DNA from 3 places in the Robertmurraya mangrovi genome. Region 1 is predicted to be linked to each of the others. Evidence: riboswitches for the same ligand, from Rfam matches in the RefSeq annotation. Region 1 holds a riboswitch; each other region holds the start of a gene.
The links. Region 1 has a riboswitch for cyclic di-GMP ahead of SM124_RS09000 (hypothetical protein). Riboswitches for the same ligand answer to the same signal wherever they lie in the genome.

Region 1 (6,161 bases):
GAATCCTGCAAAATGATCATTTGTTTATTATAATGAGTCCCTATCCTGTAGTAAAGTCTTCTTAATTTTATAATGATCGCTTTGATTAAGACGTTACAAATTCCAAAGCAAATAGGAACTTCACATTTAAAGGGTAAGTCTAGTATATCTCCTTTTTTACAATGGGAAGAAATAATAGTTTTATTAAATAATCCAGTTCTTTAATAGATAAAATGCTTCTCGACATAAACTATTTACCTAATATTCTTATCATTAAAAATATGATAAAATTACTATAATTGTATAAGTATTTTTAGTTCTTTATATTTATAAAAAGGGGATAGATTACTTTGAGAATCTATGAGTATAGCTTTGGAGAAATTTTACACTCATTAAGAACAACAAAGGGGATTTCGATAGAAGCTCTTTCACAGGGGATATGTTCTGAAGATGATTTGATTCTTTTTGAAAAAGAGAAAAAGTTTCCTACCCTTGAGCAGCTTGATCAATTGACAGAAAGACTAAATTTAGACCTAACTTATTTCTTTGAAATGGCGTCGAAAAATAAACAAAATTATTTCGTTGCAGTTCAAGAGTTGATCAATAAGTATAAGAGAGAAAGAAATTATAAAGCGATATATGAAATTGTTTATAGAGAGGAAGAAAATCCAAGCTTTCAACATACTAGCCTAAAGCAATTTTTATTATGGCATAAAGGAATTTGTATTTATTATCTTGAAAATAATACAGACAAGGCAATGAAATTCTTATACCAAGCGATAGAGTTAACCAACTCAAAGCGTAAAGACTTTTCCGAAAGGGAAATTGAAATTCTGAATAGCATTGGTCTCATCTTATATGAAAATAAAGACTTTCAAAATGCAAAAATAACTTTAAATTCAGCTTTGGCAAGTTTGGAGAAGCTTCCAAATATAGTAGATGATCGAGTAGTTTTAAAGGTGCTTTTTTCTCTTTCCCAAGTATTATCTGAGTTAGGGAGTTTTGAAGAATCTTTACAATATAGTAAAAAAGGAATCAGCCACTGTATTAACAAGGAACTCCTATATTTGTTCGCTGAATTTCATTATCAAACCGGGGAAAACTATATTAAATTAGAAGAAATTGAAAAGGGTAAAAACTACATAGAGGAATCTATCAAAATATTAAAATTGCAGGGTAATGAAATTTTTGCGCAAATCTTCCAAGAAGAATTGGAAAAATTATTGTCACGGTGTTAGAATAAAATGGAATTATATTAAATTATTAGAAAGGTAGTGTTGTCATATATGAAAAAATTAATTTTCTCAAGTGCTTTAGCTCTTACTATAATTGGTGCAGCTACTTTTACATTCGGATTTGATACGGCAGGTATTCCAGTACAACATGGTAAGGAAAATGTGGTAGAACTAGCAGGTATTCCAGTTCAACATGGACCGCAGTATACAACTCTAGGAATCCCTGTTCAACATTAAAATAATGACAAGAAACAGTGAGGATATTCACTGTTTTTTTAATAGATTTACTTTTCTATCAACATATCAATACAATAGGCCTTCACCAGTAATTAATATTGTGGTGAAGGCCTCAATAGTTTTATATTATATTTTACTTTTTACCCTTACCTTTTCCTTTATCTTTTCCTTTTCCTTTATCCTTACCTCTACCTTTGCCGTTTCCTTTATCTTCGCTACTAACAACAATCTCGATTGCCTTACTGACATTACCCGCTTTATCCTTTGCAGTTACGATTAAATTAGTACCGGCCTTTTGCTTTTTCTTAATACTAACAGAGAATTTTCCATCTTTCTTCGTAGTACCATAGCCAATTCTATTCTTTCCAACATAAATAGAGATTTTTGTATAAGCTTCTGCTTTACCAGTAACCTTTTTATCTGAATTTTTAACTCCGTTTACCACAGGAGCATTAGGAGCGGTAGTATCTCCGTTACTGACTTGAGCTTCCTGTATAATTCTTCCCTCTACCTTAGGGGATACCAAACTATACTTACTTAAATAATCAACCATAACATCATAGTCTACAATGAATAGTTCCTTCATTCGTCCTTCATCTTTAGCCTTTTTAAACATCGTAAATCCGTCTCCGCCATCAGCGGTAAAGGCATTAGTAGCTACTCTGTATATCTTCGTTTTATCAAGAGGTTTAAATCCATCATCTGTTTTAGCTTCAACAGACCAAACTCTGCTGCCAACTGGCTTAGTTAGATCAAACTTATATTTAATCCCAGAAACTTGTAGGAATCGCCCTTCCACTGTTTCTACTCCGCTTACACCATGTTCTAGTGCTTTCCAAAGTTCGTCGCCAGTAAGATCAAGTGTTACTAAAGTATTTTCATATGGTAAAACGGTTTTGACATGACCTAAAGTGATATCTCCTGCCTGGATAGATGAACGTATGCTTCCACCATTTTGAAGAGCAATATGAGTTTTTACAAATTGATTTGCTTTGGCAACCATGGAGTCTGTAATAAGGTTTCCTAAGTTAGTTTCCTTTGTACGTACGTCAGCACGTTCCCCATTTAAAAATACATCCGTTTTTCCGACAATTCTTTTTGTATATTCTTCAAGCTCTGCTTTGTACTCATTTACTTTCGTTTTAACATGTTGATTTTCAGAGTAAGTAGATAGGTCTGCTAGTTGACCATTGTAACCTGTCACAACACCAGTGCTATTAAAGGTTACATCTAAAGAACCAAGGAAATTTAAGTGTTCTCCTGCTTGAACAATAAGGGTTGGCTCTGTTTTGTTAATTACATATGGCTTATCAAGCGTTGTATGAGAGTGACCACCAACAATAATGTCAATTCCGTCAACCAACTGCCCAAGATTAATATCAGGCTTATAACCTAGGTGTGATAATGCAATAATTTTATTAACTCCTACTCTTTTTAATGAGTCTACTGTTAATCTAGCCTTTTGAACGGAATCCTCATAGACAATATCCTTACTAGGGCTAGATAGAATAGAAGTCTCCTCTGTTGTTAACCCAAAGATTCCGACCTTTTCCCCACCGATTGTTTTAATGATGGAAGGATAAATTTTTCCACCTTCCGCAGGATTACCTGTGAAATCTCTATATAAAGGGCTTAAGTATGCATCTTTTGTAACGTTAACGTTTGCTGATACCATCGGGAAATTCATTTGTCTAATAAAATTGGCAAGTGTGACAGAGTCTTTATCAAATTCATGGTTTCCAAATGTCATAGCATCATAACCTAATAAATTCATAAAATATAAATCTGCTAAACCATTGAACTTATTGAAATACAATGTTCCTGAGAAAACGTCTCCAGCATCAACTAGTAATGTGTTTGCTTTTTGACTGCGTAGAGTATTAACAGCGGTAAATAATCGTGGTTGTTGTTCTACACGAGCATGTGTGTCATTAGTATGTAGAATGGTTAAGTTGAAGTTACCTGTTGAAGCGGAAGCCTGTAAATTAGTAGGTACAATAAATGTTACTAATAAGGTAAGTAGGGTGGTGTAAATAAATACATTCAAATTAAACTTTTTCAATTTAATTTCCTCCTTGTCTATTGGAAACAACTATATTCTCTAGCTGATGTTGCCTAGGAGTCTAGTCTATATATTTATATATAGACACTTTCCGTTTAAATACCTCCTTATTAATTTATTTGCAGATGAATCCATTAAAAATATACCACTAGTTTACTTTTTATCCCATAATTTTTAAAAAATCCCTTATATTTAACTATAAATATTTTAGGAATAACATTCTAATTAACCAGTTTATTAGTCAAATTAGTACTCAAGAACATAAAGCTAGTACGATGCCTATTAATGTCAGTAAAAGTAGAATTAGTAGAATATGAATGAGTATGCAAAGTCCTGTAGTGATAAACTAGTTTATTTTGAGACAAAAAAATAATAGATCCTGCCAGTTAACTTATCTGGATAAAAGCAATGATTCTATTAAAAATAGATAGTTTATGAATTTTTTTTGTGCTTTTTTACCCAAATTCTAAAAAATAGAATTAAGCCTATAATTGTTTTCTCGACAAATCCATCAAAAATTCGAAAAATAATTACGCAAATTTTGAAAATATTTGTGGGATTATATGGTAATTTTACGATTTTTCTTTAGCCACAAATCTAGTATTTAGGCTTATAATCATATTGTAAACGTTGTAAAACATGTTAATCATTGGAAGGAGACGTTGAAGCTTATTCTGTATTTGGGCACTTGGAATATGTGGAGTCAGTAGTGCAACCGACCTCCAATATAAAAAATTGGAGGAGATTTAACATGGGTTTAATTTCAGGTAAGGTAGCAAGCGTATTGGTAGCAGGAAGTTTAGCAACAGGAGTAGCAACATACACAGGTACACAACATCTAGACACGATTAAAGAATTTGGTACGACATTGCAAGGTCAAGTTGAAACTCTTTCGGACAAGCTAAACCTAGCAAATGATAATATTGTTTTAGCGGAGAATGAGGCATATCGCAATATTCAATCTGCTAACAAAATTATTAAAAACAAAAATGAGAGAATCAATAATCTTGAGTCACAAGTGCAGCAAGCAAATGCAGATATTGAAAGCCTAAAAACAGCATTAGCTGCAAATGCAGCAGCGGTAGAAGGAAAAGAAGAAGCTGAGGTAAAAGTAGCTAACATTGCAGCTGTAACAGATGAACAAGCTTCTAACAACTTGGAATTAACTATAGGGGTCCAACAAAACCTAGATACGGCGGATTCCCGTACTATAGCTGTTTCAAACCCTAATATGATAGATGTAGTTGTTACATATACATCTAATAAAGGACAAACTGGAACACTTACTGTACCGGCTGGCGATACACTGTATGTTAAAAAGGATAATAGTGGAGAAATGGTGACTTTCACTTATACACTTGGTGAAAAGAATTATAGCTCACATAAATAATATAGATAGATGGAGAGGAGAGACTAGTTGTCTCTCTTTTTATTTTTTTTAAAGATGCTATCTAATCTATGTCATTTAAATAAGAATATTTATAATGGCTAGACGGCTAGGCTTACCTCTTTACCCTAATACATATTGTTAGTAAGTCTTGTTAGTAAGTCTTGGTTTAATACTGATATAAAAGCTCTTTCCCCCTTTATTGATATTTGTGATTTTGTTAACCGTATCGTAAACATATCTCAAGATCTCTTTTTAAACTTTCTCCTTGAGGACATCAGCTGACTGTAAGTCTCAACATCTTTATTTATTATTTCTCATTCATTTTATTGAATTTATACTCTTTCTTAACTAGTGTTTGTGAGAAATTAAGTTCTTGTTTAGGAACTCTCTTTTTTATTGATAGTATAAATATAATATAAAAGTAACTTTATAGAAATTATATTGGAATTATTTAATTCTAGTCATATATTTCATATAATGGAATTATTAAGGTAATCGATTGGCGATAGGTAAATGGCACTCACCAATTAAACTTCACAGGAGGAATAAACAATGAAACCGTTTTTTAGAGGCTTGGTTATTACAATTTTCTTAGTTTGTCATCTTACATTTACTGTTAATGCAGCAAATGATCCAATTGCAAATGACACAGCAAGTGAAGCAGTAACTATTTCATCTGGTAAACCTGTTTACGCCAAAATTGAACATGGAAAAGATGATGATTGGTACAAGTTTGAGATTAAAAAGGAAGGGACAGTTAGGGTCAGCCTTGAAAATCTTCCATTTGATTACGAGGCTTCATTGTTCGATGCGGATTCAAATAATCTATATGTATTAAGAAAAAATTACGACAACGCTGATCAAGCTAGTATGGCGGAATATGAAATATCTGATGCTGGTACCTATTTTATACAAGTAAAAAGTAATGGTTCATATTCTTCTTCTAAAGAATACAAATTAAAAGTGACTTACCCTTCTGATACAACTGTTCATGATAGTAGTTTGGAACCTAATGATACAAAAGAAAATGCTTATTCAGTGAAATCAGGGAAAATTTATAAAGCAACAATTGATTCATCTTTTGATCAAGATGTATATATGTTAGATGTGAAAAAAGCAGGAGAAATAAAGGTTTGGATTGATAATCTACCATATGATTATAGAGTGGTAGTTTATAATGAGCAATTTAGTGAACTGAGAACGAGTCTCTTAACGTCATGGGATCATGTCTCTCATACTGTTAAAGATAAAGGAAGAT
Region 2 (6,161 bases), on a different contig from region 1:
ATTCATACCCTTTATATCCCTTTTGTTCTGGAGTTGCTCCATGTTCTTTTAAGTATGCATCCACAAATTCATCAATCTCTAGGGTTGTAATACCCGGCTTTATAAGTTTCGCAATTTCTTTATGACAGGATGCCAATAACTCTCCTGCCTTTTTCATCATTTCAATTTCCCTTTGTGATTTCAAAACAATCATTCTTTTCCCTGCCTCTCCTTTAAACAATATATGCAATAAGTTTTCATTTCGTCTTCCTTAATATTATCGTTGTAAAAGAGGAATATCAAAATTTTGAATTCACTTTTCATTGAACAACCGATGTCAAATTTTGTTGAAGTGAGAGGATTTATAGTTAATCAAACGTTTGATTAAATTTTAATAAAACCCCATGCTTATTAGAATTATATTAATCTATCCATGCAAAATATGTAGAATTTAAATAAAAAGCTGTGGCTTAAAAAATCACCTCAGCCTTGATTTTTTATTTAGCTGACAGGTACCTTACACCCCATTATTTCTTCAAAATGTTTAAGGGAAATTAACTCCTCATCCATATATTCATTTAATCCCCATGTTTGATTTAAAAACACTCGAGCTATGATTAATTTTCTATCCCCACCAATAGCCGCATCTTTTAAAGCAACAACACTCTCGTATATCTTTGTCATTAATTTTGCAACACGTTTGCTATGGTATGTCTGGATATCCACGTCCCCTTTTGACAAGAACACTAATAATTCTTTTAAGCTTTCAATCCCTTTGTATATAGGTTCTGTATGTTTAACTAATGTTTCAGGAAGAGCTTCAAGTTCTTTTAAGACCGTTTGTAAAAACCATTCGTGAACTTTGTATTTTTTTATTAACCTAAAAACCTCTAAACCTAATATATTAGCTGTCCCTTCCCATACCGTTAACACTTGGGCATCTCTTAACAGTCTTGGAGTTACGAAATCCTCAATATAACCATTTCCACCGTGCATTTCAATTGCTTCATGTGAGAAGTGTATAGCTTGCTCTGCTGATTCCATCTTTAACAAGGCAATTAGTAGTCTGTTCATGGCTCTATCTTTTTCTGAGATAGCCGAATCATCCCCGACCATTTGATCAAACATGGCAACTAGAGAAAAAACAGCAGATGTCTCTACCTCTTGCTTTGCAGCTAGTTTTACTAAACTTTCCTTTATCATAGGAAATTCTGCTAAGTACTGACCAAATGTATGACGTGTAAAAGCATATTTTTTAGCTTCAAGAAATGCCCTCTGCATAATTCCTATCGATGCAATTGCATTACAAACGCGAGATAAGTTTAGAGCTTCCATCATATAGTAAAAGCCTCTACTTGAATCTCCAACTACAAATGCTTCTGCCCCGTTAAAAACAACTTCTGCAGATGGAACGGCCCTTACTCCGAGCTTATCTTTTAATCTTCTAATTTCTAGATGATTTAATTCCCCGTTATCTTTACGCCATGGAACTAAAAATAAACTTAATCCTTTTGTTCCAGGAGGGGCACCTTCCATTCTAGCTAAAACCATTGCCACCCCGCATTGCCCTGCATTTGAGGCAAAATATTTCTCACCATAAATACGATATTGTCCATTTTCTAATACCGCTTTTACCTCATTTGCCCCTACGTCAGATCCCCCTTGACGTTCCGTTAAAAAGGTTGCTCCTTCAAACAACTCAACATCACCCGTTGAAACAACATGCGGTAAATATTTTGATTTAAGCTCTTCATCTGCATAATGATCAATCAAATAGGCTGTAGCCATTGTTAAGGTTACAGGACAATAAAATCCGGGTTCGGTTTGAGATAACAAATATCCTTGTGCATAGGAATAAATGTAGTTCCCTTTATGACCTAATTCAGGAATTTCCTTATGTACATAACCAACAATTCCAGCGTGATAGGTTTGCTCAACCGTTTTCTTGTAACCCTCGTTCACCCACACATGAGAAATATCATTTCCCATCTGATCATACTTAATCAGCTTAGGTTGCCCTTCTCGGTCCGTGTGGGCTGCCCTCTCATCAATCTCCGTTCCACAAAGTTCTCCAAACTGGTCTAACTCTTTGTCTGCCCATTCAAAAAAGGACTCATCTAAATATTGTTTAAGAATAAATTTCAAATTAGGATCTTCGTTATAAAAGTTCATCGTTCATCACCCTTTTAATAAAATAAAAACATTAACAAAATATTCTGTTAATTAATTATAACATTTCTATTAACACCAGACTTACCTATAAATGTAATTCACTACTTTTTGTAAACTAGTAATATAAATAGTTAACATTTGTGATAAAATAGTTATAAAATCACATAGAACAATCTGTTCTAAATATGGAACTATTTGAATTTATTTGATATGATTAAATTATATATAGACAAAGGTGTGTGAGACTTTATGATCGGTGATCGCGTTAAGAAACTTCGCCAAGAAAGAAAACTATCCCTATCAGAATTAGCTGAGCAAGCTGGGGTCGCAAAGTCTTATTTAAGTTCATTAGAACGTAACTTACAAAGAAATCCTTCTATACAATTTCTAGAAAAAATTTCTGCTGTCTTACATGTACCTGTGGACCATTTAATCCATGAACAGCCAAACAAGGATGAGTTAGATTCTGAGTGGCTTAAAATTGTAAAAGAGGCAATGGATTCCGGGGTATCAAAGGATCAATTTCGTGAATACCTTGAGTTTAATAAATGGAGAGCCAATCAAAGTAAATAAATGTGAAATAATGATATACTATGTATTGAACCTGTCTTGGCAGGTTTTTATTTTTTTCAAACAAAGGCTGTATTCGTAATGATTATTGTTATTTGTAAAAATCCAAAAGCCGATTTTTACCCTTAATAGTTAAAGAGTGCTACAAATTTAGATGGTAAGGCTTTTTCTAAAACTGATAACCTTTTAAGCCCAATAAAGCATGATATATTATAGGCAAAATTATATATGTGAGAAGCAACAAAGTTTTAGAAAAGAGCCTAAACAAAAAAGCATTTCTCAAAAGAAATATCCCTTTTAAGAAACACTTAGCTTTAACAATATTCATCTGTCTATAGCTTTAGCGATTCTCAATAGTCATTTCCTTCATGCCATTTTGACTTAGAAATTCTTTAATGTCTTCTTTTTGTAACCCTAACCTCCTAGCCTCTAATATCAGCTGCATCCATTCAAAGTCAAGTTCCTCGATGACCACTCTAGATTCAATCACATTCTTTCCCCCCAAAATACGATTCGTATTCCAGGCAGTCCAGCCATCATAGCGCTAGTTTCTAACTACCTTAGACCCGAGACTTTGCGTCCCTACCTTTCAATAGGTTTGCCTTTTTCTGTATCTAATGACTTGCTTCCTTACTCCCTATTTATAGTTTACTAGGTTCGGTTCATTATCATGCGGGTTTTTTGTCAATTATAAATATTTTGTGAACTCCTTTCTTCTACAATTCTTGTCATTTTTATACAATATTACGCTATCATATTCTTTATAAAGGTAAATAAGTCAAAAAGTCACTAGGGGGATTTAGACTTATTTGCTATTTTTCATCGAATAATTTTTTTGAACTTTGTCTCCATATAGGACTTTAGTCATTGACAAACTTGTCTTTTTGTTTATACATTTTTAACTTCTTGCTAGACATATTCACATGTATCCTTTCAAAAGTGATGGCATCAAAGAACGGATGATTGGTTAAATCGTTCCCACAAATCGGACAGGCCCACTCACCAAACTCACTACTACTATAAGAAGATCTTAGACACTTATCGCAATCTTTACGGTACATTCTCCTCACCTGTCTTCATGGTTTTTAAAAGCATGTTAACAAAAGAACCTTTATCACAAACAAATCAATCAGTGTTCGACCTAATGAACTTAGGATCATCCAACAAATCTTCTTATACTAAATATGCAATCAAAGTAGATTCATTCTAGGTAATAACACCTTCCTTACTTCAGTTCCTTAGACCTAAGAACACACCAAAACGTTCTTAATAATGAATTATATATTCTATTTTATTGGTTTCATCTATAAAATAGAATGGCACTCAGTTATTTTTGTTCATTTTATCGAACGATTAAATGTAAAAAAAACACTATATTGAACAGGGTAAACAAAAAAAAACGAGCCTTTATTAATTCCTAAGGCTCGTCCAACATATTTTTATTGTTTATTTAGGCTTACTGCGATTTGCGCTCCTACTTCTGCATTGTGTTTTACTAAGGCAATATTGGCTGTCAAGCTAGCTCCTTCAGTCAGTTCTTTCACTTTTCCTAATAAGAAAGGAGTAACCTTTTTCCCAGCAATATTATTTTCCTTTGCTTCTGCTAACGCTTGCTCAATAATATTTGTAATGAATGATTCCTCTAGTGCATCTTTCTCCGGAATTGGATTAGCAATCACTACTCCACCATTTAGACCTAAGTCCCATTTCGTTTTTAACATTTTTGCTGTTTCATTTGCATCTTCCACTCGATAATTTACATGGAAAGGACTTGTTCGAGTATAGAAAGCTGGGAGTAAATCTGTTTTATATCCGATAACAGGAACACCGTGAGTTTCAAGATATTCTAGTGTTAATCCAATATCTAAGATGGATTTTGCACCTGCACAAACAACGGCCACATTAGTTTGAGCTAATTCTTGAAGGTCCGCAGATATATCCATTGTCGTTTCAGCTTCACGGTGAACCCCTCCGATTCCACCTGTAACAAATATTTTAATATCTGCTAATGCTGCACAAATCATGGTAGCAGAAACAGTTGTTGCACCATTTTTCTTGTTAGCCAACAAGTACGGTAAGTCTCTTCTACTTGCCTTCTCCACTTCTTTACTTTGAGCTAAAAACTCTAATTCTTCATCAGACAATCCAATTTTTATCTTTCCATTTAATATAGCGATAGTAGCAGGTACCGCTCCCTTTTGGCGAATGATTTCCTCAACTTCTTTTGCTGTTTGTACGTTCTGTGGATAAGGCATTCCATGTGAAATAATCGTTGATTCTAGAGCAACAACGGGCAGATTTTTTTCTCTTGCTTCAGCAACCTCTTTAGAATATTCAAGATAATTATTTAACATATTTATTCTCCTTTAAGGAAATTTTATTTAAAAATATTGACTATTTGTTTCCTCTATTTTACTTGGACTCAAGTTAGAATTAACCGTTTCTTTTGATTGTAAAGTTAAGATCGAACAGGTCATTCCAACTTTACATGCATTTTCAATATTTACCCCTTTTAATGAAGCATACATAATCCCGGCTACCAAGGAGTCTCCAGCACCTGTTACGTCTACCACTTCTACTTTAGGAGGAATTAAAACCCCTGATCCAAGATCTTTCGTATAGTAGATTAGCCCTTTATCGCCTCTTGTAATAATGACTTTCTCTACGCCTTTTTCCATGATGATCTCAGCGGCTTTAAATAAATCAGCTTCACTGGAAATTTTATAACCTGCGAGAGCTTCTGCCTCGTCTTGGTTAGCAATTAGCCACTTAACACCTTTTAAGCTTACTGGAAGTCGCTTTACTTTCGGTGTGGAAACTGTTGTTATACAAACGGGAATATTCTCTATTTCACAGCGAGTGATTATTTTCTCTAAAACATCTGCTGGGAAGTTTGTATCTATCATCACCAGTTCTGCAGAAGCAAAGTAACCCCACTTCTCATCTACAAAATCAGGATTAATGGAATCATATATAGACATACTAGCAAATGCCACTTGTAATTCTCCATCTTTATCAAGAACAGCTGTGTAAGTACCTGTTGATTGATTAGGAAGTTTTTGTGAAGGATCTACTTCTACAAAAGTTGCTGTTTTTTCGAGTAGCCATTTCCCCTCATGATCCTCTCCAACTACAGTCATTAAGGAAACATCTACATCCAGTCTCCCCAAATTCTCAGCTATATTACGTGCCACTCCACCACAAGAGGCGGAGCTATTAACAGGATTAGATGTGTGATTAACTAACTCTTCTAGCATCTGAAACTTTCTATCAATATTTGCTCCTCCTACGCAAAGAACTCTCTTTTTCTTTGGGATTACATATGCTCTACCTAGGAGTTTTCCTTGCTTTGTTAAAGAAGATACATAACCTGCAACAGCTGAACGAGATAAGCCAGTCTTGTCCGCAAGGTCATTTTGTGAAATAAAAGGATCCTCTTC
Region 3 (6,161 bases), on a different contig from region 1:
AGGGTTAGATATTAAAGGTGTTACACATGTTGTCCATTATGATTTTCCAAAGGACCTTTCTCAGTACGTTCATCGCTCAGGAAGAACAGGCCGTTTTGGTGCAGAGGGAACTGTTATTTCATTAGTGACTGAGCGTGAAGAAAGAGAACTAAAGAAGTACTGCCGTGAGATAAATGTGGAACCTCAGAAGAAGAGGTTTTATAAAGGTCAAATAGAGGATAGCCAAGCTTAAATCATGTTTGATAAATAATGAAATACGTGCTCAATGGACCTTGGGGGTCTCTTTTCCTGGGGTCTATTTGCTATTAGTTCCGTTTAATGTACATAAATTTTTACAGTCTGCCTGTTAGAAAAAAATTCGAGGTGAATCAATATGAAAAGTGGAGTAATTAGTCTAGGAGAGGCATTAATTGATTTTATCCCAATGGATGAAACAAACCTTGTCTATCAAAAAAGTCCTGGAGGAGCACCTGCGAATGTTTCAGTAGGAGTGGCCAGACTAGGACTGCCTTCAGCATTTTTAGGGAAAGTTGGACAAGATATTCTCGGCAAATTTTTAAAAGAAACGTTAGAAGGTTATGGAGTAAATACAACGACAATGGCCATGAGTGAGGAAGCTAGAACAGGAGTTGTATTCGTTACCCTTGGTGAAGGCGGGGAAAGAAGCTTTGACTTTTACATTAACCCAAGTGCAGATACCTTTTTATCCACGGGTGATATAAAAGAAAGTGATTTCAACTCTGCTCGAATTCTGCATTTTGGTTCCATTTCGCTCATTCATGAACCATCTAAGTCCGCTACGCTAAAAGCTATAGAACTTGCCAAGAAGAACGGTGTGCTCATTTCATATGACCCGAACCTGAGATTGGGATTATGGGAAAGTGAAGAACAGGCCAAAGAGAGTATTATGGAGCTTCTATCTGAGGCAGATATTTTAAAGATTTCTGAAGAAGAGCTAGAATTTTTAACAGGTGAGAAAGAAATTGACAAGGGAATTGAAAAGCTGGCTCCTTATCATATTCCCTTTATTGCCATTACCTTAGGGGCAGAGGGAAGTGTTCTAGTAACGCAAGCGGGTAAAGTGGAGGTTTCCGCTATGAAGGTGGAGGCTGTGGACACAACGGGTGCGGGAGACGCATTTGTTTCTGGGATGCTTTATTGTCTTCATGAGCGAGAAAAAGGTTTAGAGGATTGGAGTCTAGAGGAAATGAAAGAGCTAGGTCGCTTTGCCAGTGTTTCAGGGGCTTTAGCTGCTTCAACGAAAGGTGCTATGACAGCTCTTCCAACACTTGAAGAAGTGAGAACCATCTTATCCCGTTAATAAGTATATTAGAGGGCATCCATATAATAAGGATGTCCTTTTCTAGCTTTGAGTAGGTATCCAGTATTTTTTATTTGACGGAATTGCTAGAATATTTTATAAATAAAGCATCACAAGATGAAGGGGAACACTTTTACTATGGAAAACTCACGCCTAAAGAAATTACATGATGAATGGCTAGTTGAAGCAACAATAGATGAAATTCAAGAGAAACTAGCTAATGGTGAAATATCATCAAAAGATCTAGTGTTAATGTATCTATATCGAATTGGCCAGTATGATAAAGACAAAATTAATTCTATCTTAGAAGTAAATCCAGAAGCACTACACATTGCAGCAGCTCTTGATGCAGAAAGAAAAACAAAAGGTCCAAGAGGCCCTCTTCACGGAATACCGGTGCTAGTAAAAGATAACATAGATACAGCTGATCACATGCATACTAGTGCAGGTTCTCTTGCTCTTGAGAACTCTTATGCCCTTGAAGATTCGCATGTTGCTAGCTTACTTCGCGAGGCAGGGGCCATTATTCTAGGGAAAACGAATATGACAGAATGGGCTAATTTTATGACTGAAGGAATGCCTAGCGGTTATAGCTCTAGGGGCGGACAAGTCTTAAACCCGTATGGACAAGGGAAATTTGATGTAGGTGGGTCAAGTGCAGGTTCCGGTGCGTCGATTGCGGCAAACCTCGCTACCGTTGCAGTAGGTACGGAAACTTCAGGTTCGATTTTAAGTCCTGCAAGTCAAAATTCCTTAGTCGGAATTAAACCGACAGTCGGTTTAGTAAGCAGAAGAGGGATCATTCCTATTGCTCATAGCCAAGACACGGCTGGACCAATGACAAGAACGGTAAAAGATGCAGCTTACTTACTGAATGTCTTAACGGCTCATGACGATAGAGATCCGATTACATTAACGAATGCGAAATTAGTCAATGTAGACTTTACTCAGTTTTTAAACCCTGAAGGATTAAAAGGGGCACGTGTAGGAATAGCAAGAGAAACGTATTTTGACTACTTAAAAGATGGACAGAAGGTAGTGTTGGAGCAAGCCATTGAGAAGCTTAAAGAACTTGGTGCTGACGTTATTGAAAATATAGTGATTCCTTCCACCAAATATGAGTGGAGCTATGATGTACTTGGGTATGAATTCAAGTCTGATCTTAATGCATACCTTAAGGGCCTTCCGTCGTACGTCCGTGTACGCACGCTTAAAGATGTCATTGACTTTAATAATCAAAACAGTGAGCGAACTTTAAAGTATGGCCAAAAAATATTAGAAGAAGCGGAAGCTACATCTGGAACCTTGACAGAGGAAAAATATCTTCAGGCTTTAGAACAAGATATATACCATTCCACTGAACAAGGAATTGATTTTGTATTAGCAGAACACCAGTTGGATGCAATTTTGTTCCCTAATAACTTTGGTGCTGGTATCCCAGCAAAAGCTGGATATCCATCCATCACCGTCCCAGCTGGTTATACAGAAGAAGGAGAGCCAGTGGGAATTACTTTTACTAGCCATGCTTTTAGTGAAGGAAAGTTAATCGAGCTAGGATATGCATTTGAACAAGGGACCAACCACCGTAAACCACCTGAGTTATAAGTTAAAATCTGGTCTATAGCAATATTGTATAAGGCGATTCTCGGTAACCCATACTACCATTGAAGTATCCAAAAAGGAGACGAGGTACATGGGAAGAACCAAACTTGGAAATGCTAACGCACAAAGGAACAATAACAAAAAACGAGGAAAAACTAGCTCAGAACTAGTTGAATTCTCAACAACAGAAAAAGATGAAATCATCCCTAACAAACCAGTAGGGAAATAGGATCGTTATTTTTATCCCCTCATAATTGGAGGGGATATTTTATTTACTATATGGTTATATTTTTAGGGCCATTTTCTTAAGATTTTAATCTTAACTACATTAGAACACCTGAGTTGATTGTAGCGGAAGGCACTTGACTCCAGCAGGAAATAGAGAGAATGGGAGACCCCACAGGCGGTAACGCCGAGGAGGCTCCCATCTCTCCCTGCGGAAAGCAAGTGCCTGGAGCGGAAAGGAACGGGCAACATAATTAAGTCTTTTAGAAATAGAAAGGTTGGTAACTTTTTACTTATCAATTTCGCCCTAATAACTTACTTTTAACCCATATAATGGATATCCAAATTCACGTTTTGTCCATGTTAAATAGGTCCATAATCAGCTATAATTAGAAAAAATAACCGAAAAAGGCAAACTTGTTGAAAAGCAAGGACGCAAAGCTATGGGCCTAAACGAGCAATGTTGCTTGCATGGTTGCCAAGCTGCCGGACTCCTTCAAAGGATGTCTTGGCATCAATGGAGGAGTAGACAACATGAACAGTAGAATCAACAAACTTAGCCTCATTTTCTTATTAGGACTTGGATTAATGCTATCAACCATACCTTCAAAAGCAGAAGCAAACGTTAGGGCACCACTCTCAACATGGCTATGGGATACAGCTAAAATCCAGACTAAAGGTGATGAAATACTTAGCTTTTTAGAAAAGCAAAATGTGAAACAAGTATACCTACAAGTCAACTCACAAATTCCCGTATCCGCCTATAAACAGTTTATAAGCAAAGCTTCTAGAAAATATATAAAAGTTCATGCATTAGATGGGGCACCTGATTGGGTCTCACCAAATGGTGGACAACATTTAAAAAGCATGTTTGACTGGCTTCGTGCTTATCAAAGACAAGCTTTACCACAAGAACGTTTTTCCGGTGTTCATCTTGATGTTGAACCATATTTACATTCTAGTTGGAACTCGGATTATGATAACTCAGTACTGGCTTATCAAAAAATGCTTTCTAATGCCAAGGTCTATTCGGGGCAATTAAAATTACCTCTTGGAGCAGATATCCCCTTTTGGTTTGATGAAAAAATGTACAATAATTCTTACGGCAAAGGGGACTTAGCGAGCTGGGTCATTCGAAATGTTCATTATATCTCAATTATGGCCTATAGAGATCAAGCAGTAGGTCCAAATGGAATTATTGAGTTAGTAAAAAACGAAGTGAACCTAGCAAATAAACTAGGAAAAGCTATCATCATCGGAGTTGAAACAGGACAATCCTATGAAGCTCAATATGTGAGCTTTTATGAAGAGGGGCAAGCATATATGTTTAATCAGTTACAGCTTGTTCAATCAGCTTACTCTAAAGTTAGAAATGTATCGTTTGCGATTCACTATGTAGATAGTTGGATGGCAATGAAGCAGTAAACGTCAGGCCGGATACGGTCTGGCTCTTTTTTTGGCAATAAATAATAAAATTACCAAAATTTATTATCTACTACCTTGCAATGTTCACTACTGTATATTATTATAGTAGCTGTGGAAAATATTACTAAGTATTAGTGGCTATTGATTAATATCTAATAGTGATTAAAACAGAGTAGAGGATGTGTATTCCTTGAATGTGCAATTTAAAAAAGGTGTTCTCGAGTTGTGTGTGTTAATTCTGATTTCAAAAAAAGATCAGTATGGATATGAATTAGCTCAAAATATCTCGAATAAGATTGAGGTGGCTGAAGGAACACTTTATCCGTTATTAAGAAGGTTAACAAAAGAGGATTACTTTACAACTTATTTAGCAGAATCTACTGAAGGACCTCCTAGAAAATATTATTCAATTACAGATAAAGGCAACGAATATATGAAAGATTTAGTAGATGATTGGAAGCAATTCTCTAATGCAGTAAATCAATTTATTGAGGAGGGACTTCATCATGAATAATGAATTTTTAAAAAGACTTGAGACACTGTTAAGTAAAGTTCCAGAAAGTGATCGACGGGAAATGCTATACGATTATGAGGAACACTTTCAAATAGGTTTAGCCAATGGGAAAAGTGTGGAAGAGTTAACGGCTGAATTAGGAGATCCGTATGTCATAGCGAGAGATTTACTGGCTGATTATCGAGTAGGTAAGGATGAAGTTGTACAACAGACAGAGGAGCAAGTTCAAGAACAAGTACAACCTTTTCAAGAACAAATTCAACCAGAACAACAACCGCAACCTAGCCAACAAGAAGTAAACAGTAAAGAATTAACTATGGATGAAAAAGCAGAGCTGGCAGCACTTAAAGCTGCACTCTATAAACCAGCACCTATTCCAACTCCGATGGGAACATCTGAGCCGACAAGATCAACATCAGGTCGTAGTGCGTTTGGTTCTTTCATGGTAGGAATGAGTTTACTGTTGTTTAATCTTATTTTTATCGTAGGACCGGCAGCAGGAATATTTGCAGCTTATATTTCTATTTGTGCAGTAGCCCTTGTGTTTACTTTGTCACCTTTAGTGCTTATTTCTTCCTCGTTTCTAGGTTTTAGCCACGAAAGTTTAGCGGTAAACTTTTTCGTATCACTCGCTTTAACTAGTTTAGGTATGTTAATGGGAATCGGTATGATGTATGTTGGAAAATATTTATTTAAGGGATTAGCAGGGTATACAAAATTAAACGTTAGAATGGTGAGAGGAGGTAGAGCGGCTTGAAAAAATTTGTCCTAACATTAGTTGTACTATTTGTTATTGGAGTCGCAGGAACACTTGTTACTCTAAATGTGTCAGGTGGATTCTCCCTAGAAAAATATGATGTAAACGATAAGGTAACGGTTAATAATCAAAATATTAATGATATCAACATCAAGTTATCATCAACTGACATTACTGTACTACCTACATCAGAAAATGAGATTTCAGTAGAATTAAAGGGAAAAATTAGTAAGAGGTTAAAAAATGATTTGAAACTTGATGTTAAAGAAAAGGGTAATACTTTAGATATATCATTGTCAGGGGAAGATCAAATCAAG

Region 2: another riboswitch for cyclic di-GMP. It lies ahead of SM124_RS17530 (anti-repressor SinI family protein); the one in region 1 lies ahead of SM124_RS09000 (hypothetical protein).
Region 3: another riboswitch for cyclic di-GMP. It lies ahead of SM124_RS20085 (amidase); the one in region 1 lies ahead of SM124_RS09000 (hypothetical protein).

What each region holds. Positions count from the first base shown of each region.
Region 1 is NZ_JAXOFX010000004.1:274,279-280,439, forward strand. Features, by position in the region: gene SM124_RS08985 (helix-turn-helix domain-containing protein) at 330-1,217, shown strand; gene SM124_RS08990 (hypothetical protein) at 1,266-1,451, shown strand; gene SM124_RS08995 (5'-nucleotidase C-terminal domain-containing protein) at 1,585-3,513, opposite strand; cyclic di-GMP riboswitch class II at 4,160-4,242, shown strand; gene SM124_RS09000 (hypothetical protein) at 4,265-4,903, shown strand; gene SM124_RS09005 (pre-peptidase C-terminal domain-containing protein) at 5,456-6,161, shown strand, end outside.
Region 2 is NZ_JAXOFX010000014.1:30,289-36,449, reverse strand. Features, by position in the region: gene map (type I methionyl aminopeptidase) at 1-193, opposite strand, end outside; gene SM124_RS17540 (acyl-CoA dehydrogenase family protein) at 481-2,151, opposite strand; gene SM124_RS17535 (helix-turn-helix domain-containing protein) at 2,401-2,724, shown strand; gene SM124_RS17530 (anti-repressor SinI family protein) at 3,062-3,211, opposite strand; cyclic di-GMP riboswitch class I at 3,242-3,334, opposite strand; gene SM124_RS17525 (hypothetical protein) at 3,582-3,782, opposite strand; gene SM124_RS17520 (pseudouridine-5'-phosphate glycosidase) at 4,161-5,075, opposite strand; gene SM124_RS17515 (carbohydrate kinase) at 5,103-6,161, opposite strand, start outside.
Region 3 is NZ_JAXOFX010000019.1:17,626-23,786, reverse strand. Features, by position in the region: gene SM124_RS20105 (DEAD/DEAH box helicase) at 1-232, shown strand, start outside; gene SM124_RS20100 (carbohydrate kinase family protein) at 374-1,321, shown strand; gene SM124_RS20095 (amidase family protein) at 1,460-2,926, shown strand; gene ypzF (protein YpzF) at 3,015-3,152, shown strand; cyclic di-GMP riboswitch class I at 3,549-3,639, shown strand; gene SM124_RS20085 (amidase) at 3,683-4,573, shown strand; gene SM124_RS20080 (PadR family transcriptional regulator) at 4,764-5,087, shown strand; gene SM124_RS20075 (HAAS signaling domain-containing protein) at 5,080-5,844, shown strand; gene SM124_RS20070 (DUF4097 family beta strand repeat-containing protein) at 5,841-6,161, shown strand, end outside.